2 regions of the Bradyrhizobium sp. AUGA SZCCT0431 genome follow, and region 1 is predicted to be linked to the other one. Evidence: predicted binding sites of a transcription regulator. Region 1 holds the regulator's gene; the other holds the start of a gene.
The links. The regulator HrcA, encoded in region 1, represses chaperone genes, less so after heat shock. The targets are predictions, from matches to a motif close to GTTAGCACTCNCNNNNNGNGAGTGCTAAC.

Region 1 (15,085 bases):
CGTCGTACCGACCACGGAGAACGCCGCCGCTATCTGGCGGGCCTATCTCGAACCCTGGATGTTCTGGAATGCGCTGCGCATGGTCATGTCCGTGCTGACGCTGGCGGCGTTCACGGCAACCCTCGTCATGTTGATCTCACGCGCACCGGTGGCGATCAGTTCCGGCGTCAGATCGTAGGGTGGGCAAAGCGAAGCTTGCCCACCCTACAAATCACCTCGCCAAATCGACCTTCGGCCCGATTACCTATTGCCCATGGCTGATATGTCGAGGTCGCAGAGCGCTTGGCGGGAACAGTGAATGCGCACCTCGATTGACGATCGCGTATCGATCGCTCACAACCGCCCGGGGTAAACAGCGAAAGGCCCGTCGATGCAGAAACGCCGCCCGGTGATGCTAGCGATATTGGATGGTTGGGGTTGGCGGGAGGATCCGGCCGACAATGCTGTTCGTCAGGCCAATACACCGAATTTCGACCGCCTGTGGAACGCGGGTCCGCGCGCCTTCCTGAGGACGTCTGGACGGGATGTCGGGCTGCCCGATGGGCAGATGGGCAATTCCGAAGTGGGGCACCTGAACATCGGTGCGGGCCGCGTCGTGATGCAGGACCTGCCGCGGATCAACGACGCCATTGCGTCTGGCGAAATCAAGTCCGCAACGGCGCTCAGCGCGCTGGTCCAGGCGCTGAAGCAGAGCGGCGGCACCTGTCATCTGATCGGCCTGGTGTCGCCGGGCGGCGTCCATTCGCATCAGGATCACGTCGCCGCACTGGCCGCCATCCTCGCTGAGCACGGCGTGCCGGCGGTCGTACACGCACTCACGGACGGACGCGATACACCGCCGAGATCAGGGGCCGATGATTTGAAGCGGCTGAGCGCTGCGCTGCCGCCACAGGTTCCGATCGCAACCGTGGTCGGTCGATATTATGCGATGGACCGCGACAAACGCTGGGAACGCGTTGGCAAAGCCTATGACGCCATCGTCGAGGGTGAAGGTCCGCGCTTCGCCGACGCACAATCGGCAATATCTGACGCCTATGCGCATGATGTCACCGACGAGTTCGTCGTACCGTCGGTGATCGGCGATTACGCCGGCATCAGGGATGGCGACGGCGTGCTGAGCTTCAACTTTCGCGCCGATCGCGTCCGCGAGATTCTTGGTGCGATGCTCGATCCGTCGTTTGACGGCTTCAAACGCAGACACAGCGTCCGGTACGCCGCCGCCGTTGGAATGACGCAATACAGCTCTGATCTGGACCGGCTGATGCAGACGATATTTCCGCCGCAGGCGTTTCCAAACATCCTCGGCGAAGTCACATCAGCGGCCAACCGGACCCAATTGCGGATGGCCGAAACGGAGAAATATCCCCACGTCACCTATTTTCTCAACGGTGGACGGGAAGAACCTTTTCCCGGCGAAGACCGCATCATGGTGCCCTCGCCCAAGGTCGCGACCTATGACCTGCAACCGGAAATGTCGGCTGCCGAGCTGACGGCGAAGGCGGTGGAGGCGATCGACTCCGGCAAGTACGATTTGATCGTCCTGAACTACGCCAATCCGGACATGGTGGGCCACTCGGGAAACCTGGCGGCTGCGATCAAGGCGGTGGAAACCGTGGATACCGCGCTTGGGAAAATATCGGAGGCGATTCAACGATCCGGCGGAGCGCTGCTGGTGACCGCCGATCACGGCAATTGCGAAATGATGCGCGACCCCGTCACCGGCGGTCCGCATACAGCTCACACGACGAACCCGGTGCCCCTGCTGCTGCAGGGCGGCGGCGACGTGACCTTGGCGGAAGGCCGGCTGGCGGACATTGCGCCGACACTGCTCGACCTGATGCAGTTGCCCAAACCGGCTGACATGACCGGCATGTCGTTGCTGCGCCCGAGCAAGCAAGGCTAATTCAAGCTACGCATTCGGCACGTCGTCGAATTTCAGAAGTCCCCGAGGCCCAGCACATCGGCCATCGAATACAGGCCGGGCGTCTTGCCCTGCGCCCACAACGCCGCCTTGACCGCACCTTGCGCAAACATGGTGCGGTCCTCGGCCCGGTGGGTCAGCTCGATGCGCTCCATCGCACCGGCGAAGATTACGCTGTGTTCGCCGGTGACGGTGCCGCCGCGCAGCGCCGCAAAGCCGATATCGCCGGCCTTGCGTGCACCGGTGATGCCGTCGCGTCCGCGCGCCGAATGAAGGGCAAGATCGACGCCGCGGCCCGCGGCGGCGGCCTCACCCAGCATCAGCGCGGTGCCCGACGGCGCATCGACCTTGGCCTTGTGATGCATCTCCAGGATCTCGATATCGAAATCGGTATCGAGCGATTGTGCGACGCGCTTCACCAGCGCCGCCAGCAGATTGACGCCGAGGCTCATATTGCCGGATTGCACGACGATGGCCCGGGAGGTCACGCTCTTGATCACGGCCATGTCGGAGCTCGACAACCCCGTGGTTCCGACCACATGCACCAGCTTCCGTTCGGCGGCGATCGCCACATTGGCGATGGTGGCGGCGGGAACCGTGAAATCGAGAATGCCGTCGGCGTTCGCCGAGAGCGCCCAGAGGTCGGCCGAGAGTTTGACGCCATTTTCGGGCAGGCCGGCGAGGATGCCGGAATCCTTGCCCAGCAGTTCCGAACCCGGCGCCTCCAGCGCGCCGGCAAGAACCGCACCTGACGTCTCCGAAATGACCCGCACCAGCGCGCGGCCCATCCGGCCGCCGGCTCCAGCTACGATCAAACGCATGTCGGCCATGGCTTCACCTCTTCACGCCCTATAGCGGTATGGGGCCATTCCGGCAACCGATCAGGCCCGGGTCCCTCGTCATGCCCGGGCTTGTCCCGGGCATGACGGAAAAGTTGAATGACTCCCGGCTATGGCTGCGGGCCGTCATAGCCTTCGATCACGATCAGCTCGGCAATCGAGTGCGGCTGCCGAACCTTGATGTTGGCCTGGTATTCCGGTGAATTGTAGCAGGCCATCGCCGCGTCGTAGCTGTCGAACTCGATCACCACGTTGCGCGAGCGGCTTTGACCCTCGACGCCGGTGAACTTGCCGCCGCGCACGACATAGCGCCCGCCGAACTTCTTGAAGATCGCGAGATTGGCCGCCGCATAGGGCTTGTAGCCCTCGTCATCGTGAACGTCGACGCGACCGATCCAGTATCCCTTGGCCATCTTGCTCTCCCGTTTCTTGTCGCGCTGATTGACTACGCCAGCGCCTGCGCGATTTCGGTTTGAATGGCATCCGCGGCGGCTTTGGGGTCGGCGGCCTCGGTGACCGGCCGTCCCACCACCAGATAATCCGCGCCGGCGGCAATCGCGCGCGCCGGTGTCATGATGCGCTTCTGGTCGCCGGTCGCAGAGCCCGCCGGCCGGATGCCCGGCGTCACCAGGTTCATCTGGTGGCCGACGATCTTGCGCAAGCTCGCCGCCTCTTCCGGCGAGCTCACCAGCCCGTCGACGCCGAGCACCTGCGCCTGCTGGGCGCGCGCCTCGACCAGATCGGAGACGTTGAGGCGATAGCCGGCGGCATGCAGATCGCCGTCGTCATAGGAGGTCAGCACGGTGACGGCGAGAATCTTCAGGCTTGAGCCCGCGCGCGCCTCGACGGCGGCTTTCATGGTCTGCGGATAGGCGTGCACGGTGAGAAAGGTCGCGCCGAGTTTTGCGATGCTCTCGACACCGCGTGCAACGGTGTTGCCGATATCGTGCAGCTTGAGATCGACGAACACCTTCTTGCCCGCGCCGGATAATTGACGGACCAGCGGCAAGCCGCCGGCATAGGCCAGCTGATAGCCGATCTTGTAGAACGTCACGCTGTCGCCGAGCCGCGCCACCATCGCTTCCGCCTCGGCGACGCCGGGCAGATCGAGCGCCACAATCAACCGGTCTTTCGGAGCGATACTGGCAGGCTGCATGTCACCTCACATCATGCGTTGGGAATGGTCGATCAGCTGCCGCACCAGCGCCTGCAGCGCCTCGACATCGGCAGGATGTTTCAGACGGTCCATCTCGTCATAGGCCTGGTCCGCGAACGACAATGCGAGCTGGTTCGGAACCACGCTGGCGTGACAGGCCGACAGAATGAGGCGCAGCGCCGCCAGCGCGCGCGCGCCGCCGAACCGCCCGCCGGAGGCCGATGCGATCGCAAACACGGCGCCGCGAAATACCTGGCCGCGGGTTTCATGCGGGTCCTGCACCCGGCTGATCCAGTCGATGGTGTTTTTGACCAGCGCCGGCACCGACGAATTATATTCCGGCGTCACGATCAGGACGCCATGATGGGCGCCGATCATGCGCTTCAGATTGACCGCGTGCTTGGGCACGCCGGATTTCGCCTGCAGGTCGCCGTCATAGATTGGCAGCGGAAAATCCGACAGCGAGATGCGGGTGACTTCGGCGCCGGATAGCGCGAGCTCTTGGCTGGCGGCGGCCGCCAGCCTCGCATTGAGCGAGCCTGATCGAAGCGATCCCGGGATCACGAGGATTTTGAGCGCGGACATATTTTATAAATCGCGGTTCGGGCCAGACCCGCCGCGCAGACGCGCCGGGAGGTATCAGCCCTTGCGATACACCCAGACCCGGGCGGGCGGAAGGTTCATCCAGATCCGCTCGGAAGCTTCTGTGGACACGCCGGGCAGCGATTTCGGGATCGGCGGCGCAACCGAATAGGTGAACTGCACGAAGGGCGCACCAGGTGCCAGCGCCGTAAAGGCGTCGCGGATCAGTTTGAGGCGCGTCAGCATCGGCTTTGTAACCAGCGGCAGGCCGGAGACCACGGCGGAGGCCGGCACGTCGAGAACCTTCAAAAGCGAGTCGCGAAGTTTGTAGGCGTCGCCCTGCACCACTTTGGCGTGCGGATAACGGTCGCGCAGCAGCGCGCAGAAGCCCGGATTATATTCAACCAGCACGAGACGCTTCTGATCGACGCCATGTTCGATCAGCGCATTGGTGATCGCGCCGGTGCCGGGGCCAAGTTCGACGACCGGTCCTTTCGAATCGACGTCGACATATTGCGCCATGGTGCGCGCGAGCAGCTTGCTGGACGGCATCACCGCGCCCATGTGCAGCGGCTTTTCGATCCATGAACGGAGAAAACGCACCTCGTCGTCAAGACGGAGAGGTTTCTTCAACGCACGCACGGACGATTGCAGAGGCATGTCGCTACCAGGCGGGGGACCCGCGAACGGCGGTTATGTCAGAAAACAGTCATAAAGAGGTATAGGTCGCGGCTCTTATGGTCAAGCAAAAGGCTTACTGCGGGGCAGCGCGGCTACCGAAGAAGTCCTTGACCTTAGTAAAGAAACCCGCCGCCTCCGGCTGGGTTGCACCCGACGACAGCTTTTCGAACTCGACCAGCAATTCCTGCTGCTTCTTGGTCAGATTTTGCGGCGTTTCGACCATCACCTGCACATACATGTCGCCGGTCTGGCGCGAACGGAGCACCGGCATGCCTTTTGATGCGATGCGGAATCGCCGGCCGGACTGTGTTCCCGACGGCACCTTCACCTTGGTCTTGCCCTTGTCGATGGTCGGCACCTCGAATTCGCCGCCAAGGGCGGCCGCCACCATCGAGATCGGGACCCGGCAATGCAGGTCGGCGCCGTCGCGCTGGAAGAATTCGTGGGTCGCCAGCGACAGGAAAATATAGAGATCGCCGGGCGGTCCACCGCGGACGCCGGCTTCGCCCTCGCCGGCGAGGCGAATGCGGGTGCCGTCCTCGACGCCTTGCGGAATGTTGACCGACAGGGTCCGGTCGCGCGTCACCCGGCCCGAGCCCGCGCAGGAGGGACAGGGGTCTTCGATCATCTGGCCGCGGCCCTGACAGCCCGGACAGGTCCGTTCCAGCGTGAAGAAGCCCTGCGCCTGCCGCACCCTTCCCTGCCCGCCGCACAGCGAACAGGTCTTCGGCTTGGTGCCGGCCTTGGCACCGGTGCCGGAACAGGATTCGCAGGTGACCGAAACCGGAATCTCGATCTGGGCGGTCTTGCCGAGGAAGGCTTCCTCGAGCGTGATTTCCATATTGTAGCGCAGGTCGGCGCCGCGCTCGCGGCCACCGCCACCGCGGCCGCGTTGTCCGGCCATGCCGAACAGATCCTCGAAAATATCCGAGAATGACGAGGCGAAGCCGGCGCCGAATCCGGGCCCGCCGCCACCCATGCCCTGCTCGAACGCCGCGTGGCCGTAGCGGTCATAGGCGGCGCGCTTGTCGCCGTCCTTCAGGACCTCATAGGCTTCGTTGATTTCCTTGAACTTCACTTCGCTGGAGGCATCGCCCGGATTCTTGTCCGGATGCCATTTCATCGCGAGCTTGCGGAAGGCCGCCTTGAGCTTGGAATCGTCCGCGCTCCGTTCGACTTCAAGGGTTTCGTAATAGCAGCGCTTGGTGGACATCCGTCAGATCCGTCCGAATTTCGTCTTCATGCCGCAAGGGTGCATTTTTCAGGATGCCGCCTCGCGCTTAACGAAAAATGACCCCCACCCATCGAGACGCAGCAGGCGCTCTTTGGTGTGAGGGTCATGATCGAAAGCTCGCTTACGCCGACTTCTTGTTGTTCTTGTCGTCGTCGACCTCGGTGAACTCCGCGTCGACGACGTCATCCTTGGCCGCATCCTTCTTGGCGTCGGCTTCGGCCTGCTGCTTGTACATGGCCTCGCCGAGCTTCATCGAAGCCTGCGCCAGCGTGTTGGTCTTGGCCTTGATCGCCTCGGCGTCGTCGCCCTTCAGCGCTTCCTTGAGGTCGCTGACGGCGTCCTCGATGGAACGGCGCTCGCTCTCCTCGACCTTCGAACCGTGTTCGGCCAGCGCCTTCTCGGTGGAATGCACCAGGCTGTCGGCATGGTTCTTGGCGTCGACCGCCTCGCGGCGCTTCTTGTCCTCGGCCGCATTGGCCTCGGCGTCCTTGACCATCTTTTGGATGTCGGCGTCCGACAGGCCGCCGGAGGCCTGAATCCGGATCTGCTGTTCCTTGCCGGTCGCCTTGTCCTTGGCCGAGACGTTGACGATGCCGTTGGCGTCGATGTCGAAGGTCACCTCGATCTGCGGCATGCCGCGCGGCGACGGCGGAATGCCCATCAGGTCGAACTGGCCGAGCACCTTGTTGTCGGCCGCCATTTCACGCTCGCCCTGGAAGACGCGGATGGTGACGGCGTTCTGGTTGTCCTCGGCGGTCGAGAACACCTGGCTCTTCTTGGTCGGGATCGTGGTGTTGCGGTCGATGATGCGGGTGAACACGCCACCCAGCGTCTCGATGCCGAGCGACAGCGGGGTCACGTCGAGCAGCAGCACGTCCTTGACGTCGCCCTGCAGCACGCCGGCCTGGATCGCCGCGCCGATGGCGACGACTTCGTCCGGGTTGACGCCCTTGTGCGGCTCCTTGCCGAACAGCTGCTTCACCACTTCCTGAACCTTCGGCATGCGCGTCATGCCGCCGACCAGCACCACTTCGCCGATCTCGGCGGCGGTGAGGCCCGCATCCTTCAGCGCCTTGCGGCACGGCTCGATGGTCTTCTGCACGAGATCGTCGACCAGCGCCTCGAACTTGGAGCGGGTCAGCTTCATCGTCAGATGCTTCGGACCGGTCTGATCGGCCGTGATGAACGGCAAATTGATTTCGGTCTGCGTGGTCGAGGACAATTCGATCTTGGCCTTTTCGGCGGCCTCTTTCAGGCGCTGCAAGGCAAGCTTGTCGTTGCGCAGGTTGATGCCCTGCTCCTTCTGGAACTCATCGGCCAGATAGCTGACGAGCCGCATGTCGAAGTCTTCACCGCCCAAAAATGTGTCGCCGTTGGTGGACTTCACCTCGAACACGCCGTCGCCGATCTCGAGAATCGAGACGTCGAAGGTGCCGCCGCCGAGGTCGTACACCGCAATGGTGCCGGCCTTGGTCTTGTCGAGGCCATAGGCGAGCGCGGCCGCGGTCGGCTCGTTGATGATGCGCAGCACTTCAAGGCCGGCGATCTTGCCGGCGTCCTTGGTGGCCTGACGTTGCGCGTCGTTGAAATAGGCGGGAACCGTGATGACGGCCTGCTCGACCTTCTGGCCGAGATGGGCTTCCGCGGTCTCTTTCATCTTCTGCAGGATGAAGGCGGAGACCTGCGAGGGCGAGTAGGTCTTGCTGTCGGCTTCGACCCAGGCGTCGCCGTTCGATGCCTTGACGATTTTATAGGGGACGAGCTTCTTGTCCTTCTCGACCATCGGGTCGTCATAGCGGCGGCCGACGAGGCGCTTGACCGCAAAGAAGGTGCGCTCGGGATTGGTCACCGCCTGACGCTTGGCAGGCTGGCCGACGAGGCGCTCGCCATCATCGCTGAAAGCGACGATCGACGGGGTCGTGCGCATGCCCTCTGCGTTCTCGATGACTTTAGCTGTCTTGCCATCCATTACGGCGACGCACGAATTGGTGGTGCCGAGATCGATCCCAATGACCTTTCCCATGGTCCTCATATCCTTCTTTTTGCGGCAGGTTGGCTGGGCCCTGGACGGCGCACCTAACCGAACCCCCAACGATCAATTACTCGCGATATTGCGACGGTGAGCCTCATATAGGAGGGGGGGTCCTGCCCGCAAGGACCGAACGCAACCTTAGGGCCTGAAAATGCTGACGTTTGAAAGATTGTGTCAGCTCAGGGCAGGTCAAGGTTCAGGGCCCTCAGCCGTGTTAACAAATGGGCAAGAAGGTGAGGACGCACTCATCACCACGTCCCCAAAACCCGGCCAACGCGGATCGCCACCAGCGCGGTATTTGGCCGCTGCGCGGACCTGGCCGACTGTCCGGCACGCCGCCAAAACTGCCCGAAAACGTTTGGCTAGCCCGCCATATCGCGCGAAAATTCCGGTGTTTCGGAACGTGATGAGGGAACGGACGCCCGCCCTGCCCTGTTGCTGGGACATCAAAACCGCTAAAAGCGGGCTGACTAAACCAAGCCCTCGAACCCTTGAGGGCTGCGCTGGCCGACCATTGAACGGCCTCAATGTAAACCCGGTAGACCCTTCATGAAGCCTGTTCGATACCTCGCTGCGGTTGCCCTTACCATCGCCGCGACCTGCGCCGCGTTCGCCGCCGACCCGGTTTTTCCGCCGGGCGCGCGGGTCGGCATGACGCCGCTGGTCGGCCTGGTCAAAGCCAGATCATTCGTCGGCTTCGAGACCGAGGATCAGGGCGTCAAGGTGCTGGTGGCGGACCTGCCCGCCGAGGCCTATGGCGAGGTCGCCAATGCTTTCAAGGCAAATCCCGGCGGCACCGGCGGCATCAAGCCGGAGAGCATCGAGACGGCGGCGGGGCTCGCCTATTACACCGCTGAGAACGCCAAGGACGGCGCCACCAATGTCCGGCGCTACTCGATGATCGTGCCGGGTCCAACCTTCTCCGGCTACGTCGCCGTGCAGGTGCCGGAGAATGCTTCCCGGATCTACACCGACGACGCCGTACGCCAGATGTTCGCTTCCGCCGTGATCCGAAACGAAGTTCCGGTCGATGAGCAGCTCGGGCTGATGCCGTTCAGGATGGCCGAGCTCAGCAATTTCAAGACGGTCCGCACGCTGGCGCCGGGCGCCGCGCTGATCATTGCCGATGGCGACGAAAAAAGCGGTTTTGAAACCGCGCCCTTCATGATCGTCGGCCTGGTCGGATCCGCGCCCGCACAGCCCGACGACCGCGGACGTTTTGCCCAGCAGATGGCTACGACGATTCCCGGCGTACGCGATGGGCGGATCACGATGTCGGAGGCGGTCCGCATCGACGGCCAGCCCGGGTACGAAACCCGCATCGATGCCATCAGCGGCAAGGACAATACGCCGGTGACGATCGTGCAATGGTTGCGGTTCGGCGGCCAGAATTCGCTGCGCATCATCGGCAGCTCGCCGCGCGAGGGTTGGGCCGGCGCATTCACGCGTTTCCGCGCCGTGCGAGACGGAATTCGCCCGCGCTAAACATGACCCGTTCGGTGCCGAAGATTCAGCCGAAGGCCGCCGCCTAAAGCCGCTTTACGCTCTGCCTGCGACCTGATTTGCTGGTGTTGACCTCTTTGACAGGGAGATGCACCATGTTCGAGCGCAGGCAAATTCTCACGGGCTTCGGCACAATTCTCGGCACGGCGGCAATGGCGACCATTCTTCCGAAGGCAGCTTTGGCCGCGTCGATCAAACCCGACAATGCGTCGGCATTGCTGGTGATCGACGTTCAGAACTGCTTCCTGCCGGGCGGCAGCCTCGCGGTGAAAGATGGCGACCAGGTCGTTCCCGTCATCAACCGCATCGCCAAGAGCTTTGCCAACGTCGTGCTGACGCAGGACTGGCACACATCAGGCCATGTCTCGTTCGCCACAACGCATTCCGGCAAGAAGCCGTTCGAGACGATCGACCTGCCCTACGGCAAGCAGGTGCTGTGGCCCGATCACTGCGTGCAGGGCACCGAAGGCGCTGCGCTGTCAAAGGACCTCTCGATCGCCCATGCCGGACTTGTCATCCGCAAGGGCTCCAACAAGGACGTCGACAGCTATTCGGCCTTCACCGAAGCCGATGGCAAGACCACGACCGGGCTTGCCGCCTATTTGAAGGCGCGCAAGGTGGAACGCGTGTTCCTCGCCGGTCTCGCCACCGATTTTTGCGTGGCATGGAGCGCGCTCGACGCCCGCAAGGCCGGTTTTGAAACCTATGTAATCGAAGACGCCTGCCGCGGCATCGACACCCAGGGCTCGCTCGCGAAAGCCTGGGCCGATATGGGCGAAGCCGGCGTCAAGCGCATCCAGTCCAGCGATATCGCGGTTTAGGACGTTCTCTCGCGCAGAGAGTGGCAATGCCGGATTTAGGCGCACCCCTTGCGTTCGAGATGATCCGCCGTGCGCCCTCACAGCGTACGGCCGGCCTGATCACGGGAATGACTGGCTATCGCGAGACCTCGCGTGGCCGGTTTTCGCAGCGTGAAGCCGCGCACCTGATCGTGCCGCTGATCATCAGCCTCGGCAGCCCGTTCCTGATCGCGCTGGGCCGGGAGCCTGATGCGGCCGACCGCCAGCCAAGCTTCGCCGCGGGCCTCTACGCCGGCCCTGTTCATATCGAGTCCGATGGCGGTGCCGAATGCGTGCAGGTGGATTTCACGCCGCTCGGCGCCTATCGCTTCTTTGGCGGTGACGTCGCAGGCCTTGCCGCGCGCATGGTCGATATCGGCGACGTGCTCGGCCGCGGCGGCCGGCAATTGCGCGAGAGAATGGGCGCGACAGCTTGCTGGCAACACCGCTTCGACCTGCTCGAGGACTTCATCGCCGGCCGCGCCAATCATCTACCGTCGCCGGAGATCGCGTTCGCCTACCGACGGCTGGCGCTGACCGCCGGCGGCGCGCGGATCACGGCGCTGGCCGGTGAAATCGGCTGGAGCCGCAAACATCTGGTCGAGCGTTTTCGATCCGAGCTTGGCCTCGCGCCCAAATCAATCGCGCGCATGATGCGCTTTCACCGGGCCTGCCGGCTGGCACGCAGCGGGACAGCTCCGGGCTGGGCCGGGATTGCCGCCGAGAGCGGCTTTGCCGACCAGGCCCATCTGGTCCGCGAATTCACCGACCTGGCGGGCGAGACGCCGACGGCCTGGGCGCGGCGTCTGGCGCTGATCGACAGCCGGCTGACACGCCCGAACCAAGCACTTTCGGACTGGTAACAAATCTTCAAGCCGCCGCCGCACCGTATCAGCATAGTGGCGCGGTGAAGCCGAAAGCCAAGGAGTTTGCCGTGACCAATAGCAACGACGCGCAGCGCATTTATCCGACGATGCGTTGCAGGGATGCCGAGGCGATGATCCGCTGGCTCAAGGACGCGCTTGGTTTCACCGAGCATGTCGTTTACCGCAGCGACGGCGTGGTACAGCACGCGCAACTTGCCTGCGGCGCTTCGCTGCTGATGCTCGGCCAGGCCCGCGACGATGAATACGGCAGACTGGTTGGCGACATCTCTGGCCGCCGCACCGACGCGCTGTATGTCGCCGTTGAGGATCCCGACGCGTTGTGCGCCAGGGTGAAAGCATCAGGCGCCAAAATCGAAATGCAACTACACAACACCGACTACGGCAGCCGCGATTTCGCCTGCCGGGATCCGGAAGGCAACCTCTGGAGTTTTGGCACCTACTGGCCCAAGGCGCACGAGAAGCCGATGGATGCGCCGGCCTGATCGCAGCCTTGTGATTAGATTGCGTTCGGCTTAGGTCGTGACGTCGGCGGCAGGCGCCGCCTTGGCGCCGCCCTTGGACACGCCGACCAGCGCCGGACGCAGCACGCGCTCGCCGATCATGAAGCCGGCCTGCACCACCTGCACCACGGTGCCCGCCGGCACCGACGCGTCAGGGACTTCGTACATCGCCTGCTGGAAGTTCGGATTGAACTTCTCGCCTGACGGATCGAATTTCTTGACGCCGTTTTTCTCCAGCGTGTTGAGCAGCGACCGCTCGGTCAGCTCGACGCCTTCGATGAACGCCTTCAGCGCCGGGTCGGCCGAGGCCTTCATTTCCTCCGGAACCGCATCCAGCGCGCGTTGCAGATTGTCGGCGATATCGAGAATGTCGCGCGCGAAGCCGGTGATGCCGTAAGCACGCGCATCGGCAACTTCCTTGGCGGTGCGTTTGCGCAGATTTTCCATCTCCGCCAGCGTGCGCAGCATCTTGTCGCGCGCTTCAGCCGCTTCCTTCGTCAACGCCTCGACCGACCCTTCTTCGGGATCATCAGGCATGATGTAGGGCTTTGAGACCACGGGCTCGCCGCTCTGGGCCGCCGCGTCATCATTCGGCCGGTTGGGATCGGTCATAGGTCTGCCTTCTCAAAAGAACGGTTCGGTCAAATGGGGATTTGCTGCCCGGGATATCGTGCTTTAGCGGGTGAAAATCAAGCGTTCCATGGCGTTTTCGAGCGATGCCTGCACCGGACCTGATCCGGGGTGGGCCCCGGTTCGCGCCAGGAAAGGCGTCAAAACAACAAAGCGAAGCTTTTTCGGGCCGGATTAACCACCGAGCATGCGGCTGACGATGCGCGCGGCATAGTCCACCGTCGGAATCACCCTTGCATAGTTGAGCCGTGTCGGACCGATCACGCCGAGCACCCCGACGATGCGGCCGGCGGCGTCGCTATAGGGCGCGATGATGGTGGAGGAACCGGACAGCGAGAACAGCTTGTTCTCCGATCCGATGAAGATCCGCACGCCCTCGGCACGCTCGGCGCGACCGAGCAGATCGATGACGCCGCGCTTGGTCTCGAGATCGTCGAACAGCGACTTCACGCGCTCCAGATCTTCCAGCGCATGCAGATCCTCGAGCAGATTGGCGTGGCCGCGCACGATCAACTGGCGGTCCTCGCTTTCGCCGCCGGACCAGCTCGCAATGCCGGCCGCGATGATCTTCTGCGTCAGCTGATCGAGTTCGGCGCGGCTTTGCGTCAGCGCGGTTTCGAGTTCGAGGCGCGATTCGGCAAGCGTACGGCCGCGAATGCGGGAATTGAGGAAATTGCTGGCTTCCGTCAGCGCCGATGAGGGAACGCCGGGCGGCAGGGTCAGCACGCGGTTTTCGACCTGGCCGTCTTCGCTGACCAGCACCACCAGCGCGCGTTCCGGCTCCAGCCGCACGAATTCGATGTGTTTCAGCCGCGAATTGGATTTCGCTGTCAGCACCACCGCAGCGGCGCGGGTCAGGCCCGACAACCGCGTCAGGGCTTCGCCGAGCGCCGCCTCGACCGATTGCGCGCGGCCGACGGACGCAAGCTGGGTCTGGATCGACTGCCGCTCGTCTTCGGTAAGGTCGCCGACCTGCATCAGCGCGTCGACGAAGAAACGCAGGCCGAGTTCCGTGGGCAGGCGGCCGGCCGAGGTATGCGGCGCGTAGATCAGGCCGAGCTGTTCGAGGTCCGACATCACATTGCGCACCGAGGCCGGCGACAGCGGCATCGCGATCAGGCGCGAGATGTTGCGCGAGCCGACCGGCTCGCCGGTGGCGAGGTAACTCTCGACGATTTGACGAAAAATGTCGCGCGAGCGCTCATTGAGCTGGGCCAGCCCGGCATTCGGCGCAATCAGGCCAATCGGATCGTGGTGGGCCACAATTACTCCCTCACAGCTGCCCCTAATCTGTCTATCCGGAGGCCCGGTGACAAGCACGCATTACACCCCAAAGAGGTGGCAAAGGCCTTGCCGCTGCCCGCTCCCCCTCCTACAAGCACCGCGAACCGCTTTTACTTGATTTTCTGGAGGATTCCCCATGCGGCCAAGCCGCCGTGCGCCCGATGAGCTGCGCCCCGTGTCGCTGGAACGCGGCGTCGTCAAATACGCCGAAGGTTCCTGCATGGTGAAATTCGGCGATACCCATGTGCTGGTCACGGCCACGCTGGAAGAACGCCTGCCGCCCTGGCTGAAGGGTCAGGGCCGCGGCTGGGTCACCGCCGAATACGGCATGCTGCCCCGTGCCACGCTGGAACGCACCCGCCGCGAGGCCGCGGCCGGCAAGCAGGGCGGCCGCACCGTCGAAATCCAGCGCCTGATCGGGCGCTCCTTGCGTGCGGCTGTCGACCTCGAGGCGCTCGGCGAGCGGCAGATCACGGTCGATTGCGACGTGATCCAGGCCGATGGCGGCACCCGCACCGCCTCGATAACAGGCGCCTGGGTGGCGCTGGCCGACTGCATCTCCTGGATGAAGAATCGCAACATGCTGAAAGCCAATGTGCTCCGCGACAATGTCGCGGCGATCTCCTGCGGCATTTACAACGGCACGCCGGTGCTCGACCTCGATTACGCCGAGGATTCCGAGGCCGATACCGACGCCAATTTCGTCATGACCGGCGACGGCCGCATCATCGAGGTGCAGGGCACCGCGGAGAAGACGCCGTTCTCGCAGGACGAGTTCCTGGCGCTGATGGCGCTGGCGCGCAAGGGCGTCGCGCGTCTGGTGGACTTGCAAAAGATGGCCGTCGCGTAGTCTGATTGATCATGCACCGTCGAATCACAGGCCGCCTCGTGATCGCGACCCACAATCCCGGCAAGCTTGCCGAGATGCGCGAATTGCTGGCGCCGCATGGCGTCGAGGCGATCTCCGCGGGCGATCTCGGCCTCGATGAGCCCGAGG
Region 2 (15,085 bases), on a different contig from region 1:
AGCGCTCGGTCAACGCGCGCCGCGCGGCGTCGAAATCGTCGGGCATCAGGAACGGCTGATCGAGCGGGCCGCCGCGCGCCTGGTAAAACGCGCCGGACGGAATCCATTTGACGGCGTCGATCACGCCGGCACGCGTCAGCACGTCATGTTTGGGATCGCGCGGGTCGTGCGGGTCGCTGGTCTCGTGCAGCGATCCCTCGACAAAGAGCTCGCCGGATTTGTAGCTCGACGCCGCACCGCCGACGGAATTGCTGCGCTCGACCACCAGCACCTTGCGGCCGGCGCGCGCCAGGATCGCTCCGGCCGTGAGGCCGCCAAGGCCGGCGCCGACAATTACGACATCATAACGCGCCATTCAGCCTGGAATCCTGAAAACCCATGACGGACGGGTTGTTCATTGCCGCTCGGCTTCGGCATGTCAAATGCGCTGGCGGCATGGAGCGGTGCGCGGGAAGCTGCCCCAAAGATTAGAAGAGGATCAGAAGCCGATCAGAGCCAATCGAGAAAAGAACGGCCGGAAAACCGCTATTTCCAGGCCGCTTTGTCGACGTCCCAGCGCTGGCCCTTGAATTCCCTGGCGAGTGCCTCGACCGAACCATTGTCGTCCTCAGGCTCGCCGCCTTCCTCCTCGCCGCCGGCGCCTTCGGACAGGTTCAGCTTGGGACCTGCGCCTTCATCGATGGTCGACGTCACCGGGCTCGAGATCCACAGCATCAGCCGGTCCGACGCGCCGGGTTTGTCGGGCGAGACAAGCGCGGTGACCTCGACACTGTCGGTGAGGCCGAGCGCCGGGTAGATCTCGCTCGGCCGCTTGAAGGTCAGCGTCAGCTTGCCTGTGTTGGCGTTCCACGCCGCACCCGCCGCCTTGGCCGCGAGCGTCTTCGAAAGCACCGTGGATACTGCGGCGGCGATCTTGTCCTTGTTGATCTTGTCGCCATCGCGCCAGTCGGCGGCGGCAAAACGGATGGTGCGGTCCATCTCGACGATGCCGGTGGTCCATCCCGCGGTGACCACGCCTTGTGTCGACCTGGCCTTGGCGATCAGCGCCGCTGACCGTTCCGGATCGGCGGTGAGATTGATGGTCTGCTCGCCGGCGCGGAGCGCGTCGCAGGAAATCGAGAGGCTGCTCAGGCCGAGCTCCACCTCCTGGCCCTTCAGGCTCTTGAGGAAATCCAGTGCCGCATCCAGCTTTACCCGCACGCCGATGGATTCCGGCGACACCTCGGTGAAATCCTTTGGCACCGGCGTAATGCCGTCATCGGTGGTCTGGTTGTCCAAAAACTCCTTCTCGCTGAGATCGGAATTGTCCGTCGAGGCCACTTCCGTCACCGCCTGACCGATGGTGATCCGGCCGCGGAATTCGAAGCCGTCGGCGCTGGCCTTGCGCGCGAGGTTCACGGTGACGGGCAGCTTGTCACCGATGCTTTGCGTCGAGCCGGTCAGGTTCTGGCCGCTGACGGTGAGGTTGGCAACGAAGCGGTCCTTGCGGTCGGAGCCTTTTTCGACGGGGTAGCAGACGTCGAGCACGGCCGCGGTGACGGTTTTGCCCTGGCGGATCTCCTTGAGGACGACGTCGGCGTTGCCGCTCATCAATCCGTCGATCGAGGTGAAATATCTGACTTCGCTGCCGCCGGGTGCTGGCGCTGCCTTGGAGGGAAGTTTCATCTGGGCAAAAGCCAGGTCCGAGGAGACCGTCACCAGACCGAACAGGCAGAGCAGGAGTGCGCGCATCGGAATTCCTCAAGGGAGAGAATCAGCGTCCGTCGTAAGTAGCAAACCTCCCAATCATGTCGCCAAAAAAGAAGGCCGCCCGGAGGCGGCCTGCTATGATTGCTGGCATTGGTCGGCGGGGCTTAGAAGCCCATGCCGCCCATTCCACCCATGCCGCCGCCGCCGCCGGGCATCGGCGGGGCCGGCTCCTTCGGCAGTTCGGCGACCATGGCTTCGGTCGTCACCAGCAGGCCGGCGACGGAGGAAGCGTCCTGCAGGGCAGTGCGCACCACCTTGGCCGGGTCGATGATGCCCTTGTCGACCATGTCGACATACTGCTCGGTCTGGGCGTCGAAGCCGAAGGTCTCGGACTTGTTCTCGAGAATCTTGCCGACCACGATCGAGCCCTCGACACCGGCATTCTCCGAGATCTGGCGGACCGGAGCTTCCAGCGCCTTCAGCACGATGTTGATGCCGGCCTGAACGTCGGAATTGTCGTTCTGGATGCGGCCGACCGCCTTCTTGGCGCGCAGCAGCGCCACGCCGCCGCCCGGCACGATGCCTTCCTGCACGGCCGCGCGGGTTGCGTTGAGCGCGTCCTCGACGCGATCCTTCTTCTCCTTGACCTCGATCTCGGTCGCACCGCCGACGCGGATCACCGCGACACCGCCGGCGAGCTTGGCAAGGCGCTCCTGCAGCTTCTCGCGGTCGTAGTCCGAGGTGGTTTCCTCGATCTGCGCCTTGATCTGGCTGACGCGGGCTTCGATCGCCGGCTTCTTGCCGGCGCCGTTGACGATGGTGGTGTTCTCCTTGTCGATCACCACCTTCTTGGCGCGGCCGAGCATGTTGACGGTGACGCTTTCCAGCTTCATGCCGAGCTCATCGGAGATCAGCTGACCGCCGGTCAGGATCGCGATGTCTTCCAGCATCGCCTTGCGGCGATCGCCGAAGCCCGGCGCCTTGACGGCGGCGACCTTCAGTCCGCCGCGCAGGCGGTTGACCACCAGCGTCGCCAGCGCCTCGCCCTCGACGTCCTCCGCGATGATCAAGAGCGGACGGCCGGACTGCACCACGGCTTCCAGCACCGGCAGCATCGCCTGCAGGCCGGAGAGCTTCTTCTCGTGCAGCAGCACGTAGACGTCCTCGAGCTCGGCGGTCATCTTTTCCGCGTTGGTGATGAAGTAGGGCGACAGATAGCCGCGGTCGAACTTCATGCCCTCGACGATGTCGACTTCGGTCTCGAGCGACTTGTTTTCCTCGACGGTAATGACGCCTTCATTGCCGACCTTCTGCATCGCCTGCGCGATCATCTTGCCGATGGCGGCATCGCCATTGGCCGAGATGGTGCCGACCTGGGCGACTTCGGCGGAGGAGGCGACCGGCTTGGCGCGCTTTTCGATGTCCTTGACCACGGCCAACACCGCGATGTCGATGCCGCGCTTCAGATCCATCGGGTTCATGCCGGCGGCAACCGACTTGGCGCCTTCGCGCACGATCGCCTGGGCGAGCACGGTCGCGGTGGTGGTGCCGTCACCGGCGGTGTCGTTGGTCTTGGAGGCGACTTCGCGCAGCATCTGCGCGCCCATGTTCTCGAACTTGTCCTCGAGTTCGATCTCCTTGGCGACGGTAACGCCGTCCTTGGTGATGCGCGGGGCGCCGAAGCTCTTGTCGATCACGACATTGCGGCCCTTCGGGCCGAGCGTCACCTTCACGGCGTTGGCGAGGATATCGACGCCGCGCAGCATGCGTTCGCGGGCGTCTCCGGCGAATTTAACGTCTTTGGCAGCCATTTTATGAACTCCTGAATGATTGGATACGGTCTTGCCGCCTGCCGTCGCCGGGTCTTCTTCCCCTCTCCCCTTGTGGGAGAGGGTGGCACGGACGCGCTGAAAGCGCGTTCGTGACGGGTGAGGGGTCCGTCTCCGCGGATGGAGACCCCTCATCCGGCGCGCTTTGCGCGCCACCTTCTCCCACAAGGGGAGAAGGGAAGTGACCGCGCCGACGGGTGCGGCGGCAGTTAGGCGTGCTTAAACCAGCACGCCCATGATGTCGGATTCCTTCATGATGAGGAGTTCCTCACCGTCGAGCTTGACCTCGGTGCCCGACCATTTGCCGAACAGCACGCGGTCGCCGACCTTGAGGTCGATCGGGATCAGCTTGCCGGCTTCGTCCCGGCCGCCCGGGCCGACGGCCGTGATTTCGCCCTGCGAGGGCTTTTCCTTGGCGCTGTCGGGAATGATGATGCCGCCCTTGGTCTTCTCTTCGGCGTCGATACGCTTGACCACGACGCGGTCATGCAGTGGGCGGAATTTGGATTTGGCCATGAGGTTTCCTCTTTGGAAGGCTTGGTTTCAGGTCTGATTGCCATCAAAATGGCTGCAAATGCCGGGTATTCGACACCGTCCCGGGCGGGACGGCCAAACTCCTTAGCAATCCTTGCCTTAGCAATCGTCGCATTTGAGTGCTAATGTGTGGCCCGGGGAATATGGCTTGGCGCCGATCCTGTCAAGCAAGGGGGGTTAAGGCCTAAAAAAGGTTAAGGCCTTGGTGAGGCCAATATAGGATGCTCCCTGAGAAACCAAATCGGAGCGACGGCGTAATTTGATGGACGTCATTGCTCCGGCACGTGTTTTACGGTTGGCTGCAGGACGGGTGCGGCCAAAAACTTGTTTGGGGGAATGCGATGATCGGGTCTGGTAATGCGCGCGTGGTTGCCAATCTGGCGATCGCTTCAGCGCTCACGATACTCCTGGGGGCGTGCAGCAGCATGAGCCTGCCGTCGCTGTCATCAAGTTCCGCGCCTCCGCCCGAGCCGGGCGTGGCTCCCGACATGCCGGCCACCATCCGCTCCGACGAGATCGTCGGCCGCTGGGGTCTCGCCTCGTACCAGAATCCGAACGACCGGGCCCGCACTGAAAAGATGGCCCGCGATCAGTGCAGGCAGCCTTATGTGATCACCGCCGGCACCTCCGGGGGCGTGGTCATGCATCTGGCCGACCAGGCGACCCCGCAGGAACTGCGCCTCAAGGGCTCTCCGAGCGGCAAGAATTATATCGGCCCGGCCGGACCGACCCCGGGCGAGCAGGACCGAGAGGTCGTCTCGTTCGACGGCCGCGTGCTGGTGACCCGCTTCGTCGACAAGGATGCCGGGGTCCGTTACGGCAACATGGTCTATGTCCGCTGCGCGCCGCGCGCCTGAGCGGATTAAAGCCTTAACCTCATCCGCAATAAAAAACGCCGGCTTCGCGCCGGCGTTTTCTTTTTCTCGACATGACGTCGCCGGGCGTTGCCGCCCGGCGCGCCGGAACGCTTAATCGAACAGCGCGTCGATGTCGTCCTGCGAGGCATGGCCGACGTCGCCGTCGAGCTTCGGACCGTTGAGCAGCTTGGCGTCGCCTTCACGGGTGTCGACGATCGGGGTCGCGTGCGCCTTCAGCGCGTCGACGCCACCCCAGATGTCCATCATGACGTTGATGTGGTTCTCGATGAACTTCATCGTGGTCATCACCTTGCTGATGCGCTGGCCGGTGAGATCCTGGAAGTTGCAGGCTTCGAAGATCGCGATGACGCGTTCCTGGATTTCCTCGCTGAGCAGCTTCTGCTGGTCCGGCGAAGTGGTCTTGGACAGCGCGGTCGCCGCCTGGTCGATCGCTTCGGTGGCTTCCAGAATCTGCTGCGTAGCCTGCTCGGTACCGCCGACGACGGCGCCGAGTTCGCCATTGACCTTGGCCATTTCGCCGCCGTCAAAGCTCTTGCCGTGCAGCGTTGCGATTTCGCGCTTGGTGCGGTTGATGGCGTCGTGAATGAGGTCGAGTTCGACCTTGAGCTTTTCGCACTGCTCGATCTGGGCACGATAGGTTTCCAGCAGCGCCTGGGCTTCGGCGACCTCGCGCGCCACCGACGCATCCGCCGATTCAGTCACGACGGAGCGGCCTTGACCGCCCGCGGCCATCTGGGCGCGGATCGAGCGCAGCTCGCTCATGATCTCGCGATGCATCGGGCCGATGTCGCCGCCTTCGGCAGCCGCGGACACCGGTATTGGCACATCGCCCAAAATGGCCTGTTCGATACGAAAACGTTTGCGACTAACCGACATGATGTATTCCCACCCCTTAACTCCGTGACCTGTTTTAGACAGATGCGATTTAACGTGAGGTTCACGCGGGGAACACATCGCGGCGTAGTCTTCCGCGGGGCGCACACCAGGGATTAACCATGCGTGCGCGGCGTTCACTCAAAATAAACGCTACCGGGCAAATCAGCGCGCAATCGGCGACGTGGTGAATCGAAACGCCGTTTCTGTTTACCAAACCGATGTGGTTTTGACCCTTTATTGACCACGTGCAACGGCGCCGCTCAGGCGTCGCCAAGATCTAACAGTGACGAAACAGTACAGAGTACGTCGATGTTCAGAAAAATGTCTCTCGCGCTCCTTGCGGGCGTGTCGTGCCTTGGCTTCTCCGATTCTGCGTTGGCGATCGACGCCTCTCCGTTCGCCGAGCCCACCGTGATCTACGCCAATCAGCCCGTGCAGCCTGCGCCGGTACGCACCGCTTATGCCGAACGTTCGCAAATGGGCGGCGGCTTCATTGAATTTCTGTTCGGCGATGGGCCGGCGCAGGGCGGCCGCTATCAGCAGCAGCCGGTCTATCAGCAGCAGCCGGATTACCAGCAGCAGCCGGGTTACGGTTATGGCGGCCGGCGCGGCATCCTGCCGCCGATGGATCCGCAAGCGTCGATGCGCCCGCAGCAGGAAGAGGCAATCGAACCGGCGCAGCGCCCGGTCGATCCGAAATATAACAAGCAGGTTGTCGACTATCACGGCAAGGAAGGTGTCGGCACCATCGTCGTCGATACGCCCAACAAGTTCCTGTTCCTGGTGCAGGGCGACGGCAAGGCGCTGCGCTACGGTATCGGCGTCGGCCGCCCCGGTTTCACCTGGTCCGGCATCAAGACGATTTCGGCGAAGAAGGAATGGCCGGCCTGGACCCCGCCGCCGGAAATGCTGGCGCGGCGTCCCGATCTGCCGCGGCACATGGAAGGCGGTCCGCAAAATCCGCTCGGCGCGCGCGCGATGTATCTGGGATCGACGCTCTACCGCATCCACGGCTCCAACGAGCCCTGGACCATCGGCACCAACGTTTCGTCCGGCTGCATCCGGATGCGCAATGAAGACGTGATCGATCTCTACGGCCGCGTCGGCGTCGGCGCCAAAGTCGTCGTCATTTAAGCATAGCGTTTTCGAGCGAAGTGGGATGCCGGTTCGCGTAAAGAAAACGCGTCAAAATTAGAGTCTACCAAACCGGCAAAAACAAACGGCCGCTCGATCGAGCGGCCGTTTTCTTTTTCAGATGTGACGTCGTTCAGGCTTAATCGTCGTCGCCGCCGCCGTCACCGTCGAAGCCGTCGGAATCATGATCCATGTCGTCATAATTGTCGTCGTTCGATGTGTCGTCGAACAGCCCGGTGCGCGAACTTCCGGACGAGCCGATGTCGTTGGCGCCGGCCTCCCGCGCCAGGTCGCCGCCGGATTGATCGCTGCCGCCCGGCCGCCGGTCTTCAACGCTGCCGCGATGACCACCGGTATCGCCGCCGAAGGCCGACTGCTGGTTGCCGCCGCCGCCCATCATCGAGCGGATGCTGCCGAGCAGCATCGATCCGCCGACCACGCCGGCCGCCGCCGCCGCTGCCGTTCCGAGGAACGAGCCGCCACCACCGCCGCCGAACGGCGGTTGCTGCTGCGGCTGACCATAGGCAGGCTGCTGCCCGTAGCCGGGCTGGCCGTATTGTCCGGGTCCTTGTTGTCCTTGCGTCTGTTGCACCACCTCGCCGCTGTTCCAGACCGGGCGGCCGCCCATGCCAGGCGAGCGGACATTAGGTACAGAGCCTTGAGGTACAGAGCCTTGCGTCACCGAGCCGCGCGGCTGGCTCTGCCCGAAGATCGTGTCACGCATTGAATCGAGGAAACCGCCGGATTGATTCTGTTCGCCCGCATGTCCGGCTTCCAGTTGCTGGATGCGGTCGTTGGCGCGCTTCAGCGCCTCGTCCTGCACCAGCGCCGTCTGCACCAGCGCATAGACGGCATTGGGTGCACCACGCAGGCCTTGCATGATCGCGGACATGGCTTCGGGATCGCGCGGGGTGTTCTCCAGCTTGGCAAGGCGGTCGAAAAGATCGTCAATCAGTTGGCGTTCTTGCGGTGTCATGGCGTTCTCCATCGCGTCGAGTGCCTCGAAGCGCGGGGCAGATGTAGGGCGGGGTTTGTGTCGCAAGTAGTGGGAGCGCAGATTAAATTTCTGTATGCGACAAAACGACCGGCCGGTTTATTGAGCAAACTCAAGCCAGTGTAACATTGTTCCGCGCCAGCAGCGGCGGCAATTGCGCGCCGGCGAGAAACGCGTGCTCGCTTTCGCGCTGTGTGGTCAGGGGATCGAGGCTGATGAGGGTTTCGTCGACGAAGCCCGGATGACACATCACGAGCCCGCCCTCCGGCATGCCATCCAGGAATTGTCCCATCAGGACGCCGAAATCGGGCGTCTTCGAAAAATCATAGGCGCCGGCAAAGGCCGGATTGAACGGGATACCGGCATGGGTGGCGAGCTTGCGAAACCGTGAGCTGAGAACATCGAGCAGCAGCGCCTTGGGCGCGGCGAGCCGTTTCGCCAGCGGTTGAAGGCGCCCGCCCTGGCGAACCCAGGCTCCGGGCGCGGCCTGCTGCACCGCGCGCAGAAACGCATCGCGCACCTGCGGGAAGAGTTGCGCATGCTGATGGGCGTCGACGAAATCCGGCGGCCGGCCGAACAGATCCTGGAACGCCGCCAGCTGATCGATCAATTCGGCATGAATCATTTCAGGGTCGAGCCGCCGCAACAGGCCCGATCGCAGCATCGCCGGCAGCGGCAGAAACATGCCCCCATCGGTCGGTCTGAAGTGCATCGTCAGCGGCCGGAATGGCGCGGTCAGCGTCGCATGCAGGCCGATCGCGCAGCGCGGGCTGCCGGCGGCGGCGTCCTGCAGCGCCGTGACCTCGGCGCGGCCGATCGCCGGGCCGACCACCATCACCGATGTCGCATTGAGCCGGCCCTGGCCGATCAGCTCGCGAATGGCGCGATTGACGCCCTCGCTGATCCCGTAATCATCGGCGCACAGCCAGATACGGCGCGGCGGCGCGGCATCGTTCATTCCGCGGCGGTCCGTTCGCTGACGCTTGCGGCGGTCGTTTCGTCCGCGTGCTTCTCGGAGTGTTCGGCAACGAAATAGATCGGACGCGCTTTCAGCTCCGACAGGATCTTGCCGATATATTCACCGACGATGCCGATCATGATCAGCTGCACGCCGCCGATCGTCATCAGGCCGATCACGAGCGAGGGATAGCCGGGGACCTGCTTGCCCGTGGTCAAGACTTCCCAGAGAATAGTCAGGCCGAACAGAAAGGCGCCCACGGCGAGCAGCACGCCGAGCAGGCTGGCAAAGCGCAACGGCGCCACGGAGAACGAGGTCAGCCCCTCGATCGACAGGCCCACCAGCCGGCCGGCGCTGAAGGTGGTGACGCCGTGCGCGCGCGGCGCCGGCTCGTAGTCGACGCGGATCTGGCGGAAACCGATCCAGCTCGCCAGACCCTTGAAGAAACGATTGCGCTCGGGCAGCTGCTTGAGCGCTGCCGCGGCGCGCGGCGACAGCAGGCGGAAGTCGCCGGCATCCTCGGGAATTTTTTGCCGTGCGCCGTAATTGATCAGCGCGTAGAAGCCGTGCACGGCAAGACGCCGCAGAAACGATTCATTGTCGCGATGCGCTTTTGCCGTATAGACGACGTCGTAGCCGTCATCGATCCAGTGGCCGACCAGCTTCTCGACCAGGGTCGGCGGATGCTGGCCGTCGCCGTCCATGAACAGCACCGCGCCGCGCCGCGCATGGTCGAGCCCCGCCATCAAGGCAGCTTCCTTGCCGAAATTGCGCGACAGCGACACCACCTGAACGTCGAGCGCGTCGGCCTTCAGCCCGCGCGCGATGCTAAGCGTGGTATCGGCGCTGCCGTCGTCGACATAGACCACTTCGCTGGCGAGGCCGTAGCGCTGCCGCAATGTCCTGGCGAGGCCGATCAGCCGCTCGTGCAGCAACGCGAGCCCGGCGGCCTCATTATAAACAGGCACGACAATCGACAGCCCCCGCGCCGCGGCGCTCGCCGCGGTGGTGGACAGGCCGGAAACGTCAGAGCCAAGCGTCATCGATCAGGTTCCAAATCATCCATATGTTTTGAGCATGATCTCTTCGGAAAACCGGTGCCCACTTTTCCGGATCATGCTCCCAACAGCATATGTTACTTGCCACTAGCTGTCGCTACGATGAACGAAAACAAGAGCCGCCTTGAAAACACAGCCGCCTTATTGTCGCAGGAACGCCTCAAGCCTGGCGAACAGCGGGTTTTCCCGGTCGAGCACATATTCGAGGGAAGCCACCGAAACCGTGTCGGCGCCGTGCTCGCGCAGGAAGCTGCCGAGCGCGTAAAGCTTCGACGGCGGGCAGTGCAGCGTCAGCATGCCCGACGAGGTCGGGCCGCCGAACGGGGCGACGACACCGAAGCGGTTATGCGCCTCGGTCAGCAGCCTGTCGTTGCAGCCGGCAAAGCGGGTGCGGACTTCGCGATATTTGGCGGCGCGGGCTCGTGCGGCAATGTGATCGAGGATGACGCGCGCGGTCTCGCGCGCCCCGCTCGACCAGTCGGCATCCTTTGAGGCGACGAGGTTGGCCTGGCTGCGCAGGATCACGCCGTCGTCGAGCACCTTGAGGCCGTTGGCGACGAGGGTGGCACCCGTTGTCGTGATATCGACGATCATCTCGGCGGTGCCGACCGCGGGCGCGCCTTCGGTGGCGCCGGCGCTCTCGACGATGCGGTAATCGACCACGCCATGCGTGGCAAAGAAGTTTCGGGTCAGGTTGATGTATTTGGTCGCGACCCGCATCCGCCGGTTATGCTGCGCGCGGAAACCCGTCGTGACGTCGTCGAGATCGGCCATGGTGCGGACGTCGATCCAGGCCTGCGGTACCGCGACCACGACATTGGCGCTGCCGAAGCCGAGATTGTCGATCAACAGCACGCGCTTGTCGGCGTCGACGATGCTTTCGCGCAGGAGATCTTCGCCGGTCACACCAAGATGCACCATGCCGCGGGCGAGCTGCGAGGCAATCTCGCTCGCCGAGAGATAGGCGATCTCGACATTGTCGAGCCCGGAGATGGTGCCGCGATAATCGCGCGCCCCGCGCGGCTTGGCTAGGCTGAGACCGGCGCGCGTGAAGAACGCTTCGGCTTCTTCCTGCAGGCGGCCCTTGGAGGGAACGGCGAGAACGAAGGGCGCGGTCATGATGCGTTCCCGGCCGGTTTGCGGAGTTGCGTCAGGGCTTCGATCCAGACCGAGAAGCCGACCGCCGGGATCGGCGCCGCCGAGCCGAGCTGGGTCATCAGCCCGTCATAGCGCCCGCCTGCCACCAGCGGCTCGATGCCATTGCCCAAGATGTTTGTTGTGCCGTGCAGTTCGAATTCGAAGCCGGTGTAGTAGTCGAGGCCGCGTCCGAAGGCGGTCGAAAAGCGCGTCAGGCTGGTGTCGATGCCGCGCGCGGCCATGAAGCCGACGCGGCTTTCGAGCTGATCGATCGCCGCCGTCAAATTGAGTCTTGTGTCCTCGGCCAGCGCGCGCAGTTGCGCCACCGCGTCGTCAGGGTCGCCCGCGATGGCAAGAAAGCGCTTGATGGTCGTGAGCGCGTCGCGCGGCAGCGCGCCGCTCTTGAGCGTCGATTGTTCGAGGAAGCGGTCGGCGATTTCGGCGACCGTGCGGCCGCCGACATTGGTGGTGCCGGCGATCGACATCAGGTCAGTGACCAGCGCCAGCGCGGCCTTGCGGTCGGAGCCGGCAAGGGCTGCCAGCACGCCTTCATATTCGTTGCGGCCGGGGGCGGTCGCCAGTGTCAGTTGCTCGATGTCCTGGGTGAGGCTGACCTTGCGGTTGAAATCCTTGATCAGCCGCCGCTTCCAGACCGGATAAAGTTCGAGCGCATCGATCAGCGCGGTGAACAGCGCGACGTCGCCGGTGCGGATTTCGACATCGCTCAGGCCAAACGCCGAAGTCGCCTCCAGCGCCAGCGCCAGCATTTCCGCATCCGCCGCGGCGCGGTCCTGCCGGCCGAAGGATTCGATGCCGGCCTGCAGGAATTGGCTCGGCTGGCCGTCGCGATAACGGAACACCGGCCCAAGATAGCTGAAGCCCGCGGGCTGGCCGGCACGCCCCGAGGCCAGATAGTCCCGCGCCACCGGAATGGTGAGATCGGGACGAAGGCAGAGCTCCTCGCCACTGGCGTCGGTGGTCAGATAGAGGCTCTTGCGGATGTCCTCGCCGGAGAGGTCGAGGAACGGGTCGGCCGGCTGCAGGATATCGGGCTGGGCCTGGACGTAGCCCGCCTGCGCAAACGACAAAAGCAGCGCGTCCGCCCATGTGGCGGACCCGGCGGCACCATCGATGGCGGCGGTTACGGTCATTTCGCGTCCAAATATCCCGAAAAACGGGTTCCAAGAGGTATCAAGCGTTTGTTGGCGGAGGCCTTAGCATGGCCGGGGCAGGGTTTCGACAGAGATTGGTGTCGTCACTTAACGCGGGGTTCAATGAGGCTTGACGGCCTCGGCTGCCTGACCCGGACCGGCCCAGTCGCCGAGCGCGGCCTGCACCAGTGCCAGCGCCGCGACGCCGGCCGTATCGGCGCGCAAAATTCGGGGGCCGAGCGAAAGCCGCAGCGTTCGCGGCTGGCGCAGCAGCAGCGCGCGCTCTTCCGCGGCAAATCCGCCTTCGGGACCGATCAGGATGTCGATGCCGTCAGCCGTTAACCCGTTTTGCAGCGCCTGCAGCGGCGAGGCGGTTTCCGCCGCCTCGTCGCAGAAAACCAGGAGACGCTCCGGCTGGCGCTGGCTCAGAAACCGATCGAGCGGCATCGGCTCGGCAACATCGGCGAGACTCAGGATGCCGCATTGCTCGGCGGCCTCGATGACATTGGCGCGCATCCGCTCGCCATTGACCCGCGAGACCTGGGTGAAACGCGTCAACACCGGCTGCAGCTTCGAGGCGCCCATCTCGACCGCCTTCTGCACCATGTAGTCGAGCCGGGCGTGTTTTAACGGGGCAAAGACGTAGGCGATGTCGGGCAGGCAATCCTGCGGCCGGTTCTGGATGAGGATCTCAAGGCTGTCGGGCCGCTTCCGCCCGATAATCTGCGCCTGCCATTCGCCGTCGCGGCCGTTGAACACCAATATCGATTCGCCGGCGGAAAGCCGCAGCACATTGCCGAGATAATTGCTCTGATTGCGCTCCAGCATGACCCTTTCGCCCGGGCTCAAGGGGGCATCGACGAACAGGCGAGGGGCACGAAAATCGAGTTCAGGCATCTGTGATTGTTCCGTTTCGTGCCGGTTTTAGCCTAAAGGGTTAGAATCCGGGGACAATTTAATGATTCGGTGCGGCCCAGCGCCGCGCTGCCGCCTAAATCCACGGGTTGTTAAGGGCCGGCAGGAATCGTAAAAAGCCCCGTCGGAATTGTGCTTCGATCGGAAGTCGCCCGGGCCCTGCTGGACCTTTGCCGGAGAAACACCTTTGATAATCCGCCGTCTCATTGTGCCCCTGACGATTGCCGTCGTGACCATTCACGCGGGGCAGGCCTTTGCGCAGAGCGCATTTCCGGCGCCATTGCCCGGACAGGCTGCCCCCGCAAGCAACGCATCGCCGTTCCCGCCGGTGAACGGCGCAGCCCCCGCGGCGTCGGTGGGTGGTCCTTCACCGTTCCCGGCGACCGGGGCCGCCCCTGTGGCGGGCGCGGGCGGGGGCTCGGCATTCGACCGTGGACCGCCACCGCCGCAAGCGGGCGGCGCGGCGGATGCCTGCATGAAGGGGTTCGTCCCCCTGCGCGAGGATGCCGAGAAGCGCGGCAAGCTGATCAAGGCCGCGAGCGATCGCAAGGCGTCGCCGGACGAGGCCTGCAAGCTGATCAGAAATTACAGCGCTGCCGAAATGAAGATGCTCAAATATGTCGAGACCAATTCGGCGAAATGCGGAATTCCGCCGCAGATCGCCGAGCAGCTCAGGAACGGCCACAAGAACACCGAGAAAATGCAGACCCAGGTCTGCACGGTCGCGCAGCAGGGGGCGCAGGCGCAGCGAGCGGCCGCGCCGAGCCTGAGCGAAGCGCTCGGCTCTTCGGCGGCGCTGCCCGAGGCGCAAACCGTGCGGAAGGGCGGCAGCACGTTCGATACGCTGAACGGCAACGTTCTTACGCGATGACCGCCTCCCGATGAGCGACGTCACGACCCGCGTTGCCGATGCCACCGGCAACTGGGTCGATACGCGTGCGCCGTCCTGGTCGCGGCCCTATTTGCGCCTTGCCCGTTTCGACCGACCGATCGGCTCCTGGCTATTGCTGATGCCGTGCTGGTGGTCGGCGGCGCTGGCCGCCGGCATCGCGCGCGACACCAGTCAATTGTGGCTCGTCATCGTGCTGTTCTTCATCGGCGCCTTCGTGATGCGCGGGGCGGGGTGCACCTGGAACGACATCACCGATCGCGACCTCGACGCCAAGGTCGAGCGCACGCGGTCGCGGCCGATCCCGGCCGGGCAGGTGAATGTGCCGCAGGCACTTGCGTGGCTGGTGCTGCAGGCGCTGATCGGGCTTGCGGTGCTGCTGCAGTTCAACCGCTTCGCGATCATGACCGGCATCGCGTCGCTGATCATCGTCGCGGTCTATCCCTTCATGAAGCGCATCACCTGGTGGCCGCAGGTCGTGCTCGGCCTCGCCTTCTCATGGGGCGCCTTGATGGGATTTGCGGTCACGCTGGGCCGGATCGATGTCACCGCGCTCGTGCTCTATGCCGGCTCGATCGCCTGGGTGATCGGCTACGACACCATCTACGCGCATCAGGACGCCGAGGACGACGCGCTGATCGGCGTCAAATCAACCGCGCGTCTGTTCGGCGCGGCGACGCATCGCGCGCTGGTCGTGTTCTATTCACTGGCGGTGGTACTGATCGGCGTGGCGCTGGTGCTGGGCGGGGCGCGATGGCCTGCATGGATCGGGCTGGTCGCATTTGCCGCCCATCTCGTCTGGCAGATCCGGCGGCTCGACATCAGCGATCCCACGCTGTGCAAGCGGATATTTTATTCCAACCGCGATGCGGGGCTGTTGCTGTTTGCGGGCCTGCTGGTGGATGCGGTGATGCGGGCTAATTCGTAGGGTGGGCAAAGGCGCTCTTGCGCCGTGCCCACCATGCATCTCCGAGTATCAATGAAGATGGTGGGCACGCTTCGCTTTGCCCACCCTACAAGCTCAATCCCTTGCGATGATCTCG

Region 2: a site for HrcA is predicted at 4,151-4,179, ahead of groES (co-chaperone GroES). Genes of this name have one in related genera too.

What each region holds. Positions count from the first base shown of each region.
Region 1 covers NZ_JAFCLR010000026.1:66,240-81,324, reverse strand. Annotated here, with positions in the region: gene JQ567_RS24175 (DUF1772 domain-containing protein) at 1-178, shown strand, start outside; gene gpmI (2,3-bisphosphoglycerate-independent phosphoglycerate mutase) at 371-1,903, shown strand; gene dapB (4-hydroxy-tetrahydrodipicolinate reductase) at 1,936-2,751, opposite strand; gene JQ567_RS24160 (DUF1330 domain-containing protein) at 2,871-3,173, opposite strand; gene pyrF (orotidine-5'-phosphate decarboxylase) at 3,206-3,916, opposite strand; gene JQ567_RS24150 (NADPH-dependent FMN reductase) at 3,923-4,501, opposite strand; gene JQ567_RS24145 (class I SAM-dependent methyltransferase) at 4,556-5,158, opposite strand; gene dnaJ (molecular chaperone DnaJ) at 5,253-6,392, opposite strand; gene dnaK (molecular chaperone DnaK) at 6,535-8,436, opposite strand; gene JQ567_RS24130 (hypothetical protein) at 8,995-9,930, shown strand; gene pncA (bifunctional nicotinamidase/pyrazinamidase) at 10,044-10,769, shown strand; gene JQ567_RS24120 (AraC family transcriptional regulator) at 10,796-11,650, shown strand; gene JQ567_RS24115 (VOC family protein) at 11,722-12,156, shown strand; gene grpE (nucleotide exchange factor GrpE) at 12,187-12,786, opposite strand; gene hrcA (heat-inducible transcriptional repressor HrcA) at 12,979-14,067, opposite strand; gene rph (ribonuclease PH) at 14,225-14,938, shown strand; gene rdgB (RdgB/HAM1 family non-canonical purine NTP pyrophosphatase) at 14,950-15,085, shown strand, end outside.
Region 2 covers NZ_JAFCLR010000065.1:1,787-16,871, forward strand. Annotated here, with positions in the region: gene JQ567_RS36255 (NAD(P)/FAD-dependent oxidoreductase) at 1-355, opposite strand, end outside; gene JQ567_RS36260 (hypothetical protein) at 526-1,731, opposite strand; gene groL (chaperonin GroEL) at 1,854-3,500, opposite strand; gene groES (co-chaperone GroES) at 3,738-4,034, opposite strand; gene JQ567_RS36275 (hypothetical protein) at 4,394-4,909, shown strand; gene JQ567_RS36280 (protein phosphatase CheZ) at 5,021-5,806, opposite strand; gene JQ567_RS36285 (L,D-transpeptidase) at 6,116-6,940, shown strand; gene JQ567_RS36290 (DUF2076 domain-containing protein) at 7,080-7,916, opposite strand; gene JQ567_RS36295 (ChbG/HpnK family deacetylase) at 8,047-8,892, opposite strand; gene JQ567_RS36300 (glycosyltransferase family 2 protein) at 8,889-9,935, opposite strand; gene hisG (ATP phosphoribosyltransferase) at 10,092-11,069, opposite strand; gene JQ567_RS36310 (ATP phosphoribosyltransferase regulatory subunit) at 11,066-12,238, opposite strand; gene JQ567_RS36315 (16S rRNA (uracil(1498)-N(3))-methyltransferase) at 12,359-13,135, opposite strand; gene JQ567_RS36320 (hypothetical protein) at 13,344-14,024, shown strand; gene ubiA (4-hydroxybenzoate octaprenyltransferase) at 14,035-14,970, shown strand; gene JQ567_RS36330 (DUF6101 family protein) at 15,064-15,085, opposite strand, start outside.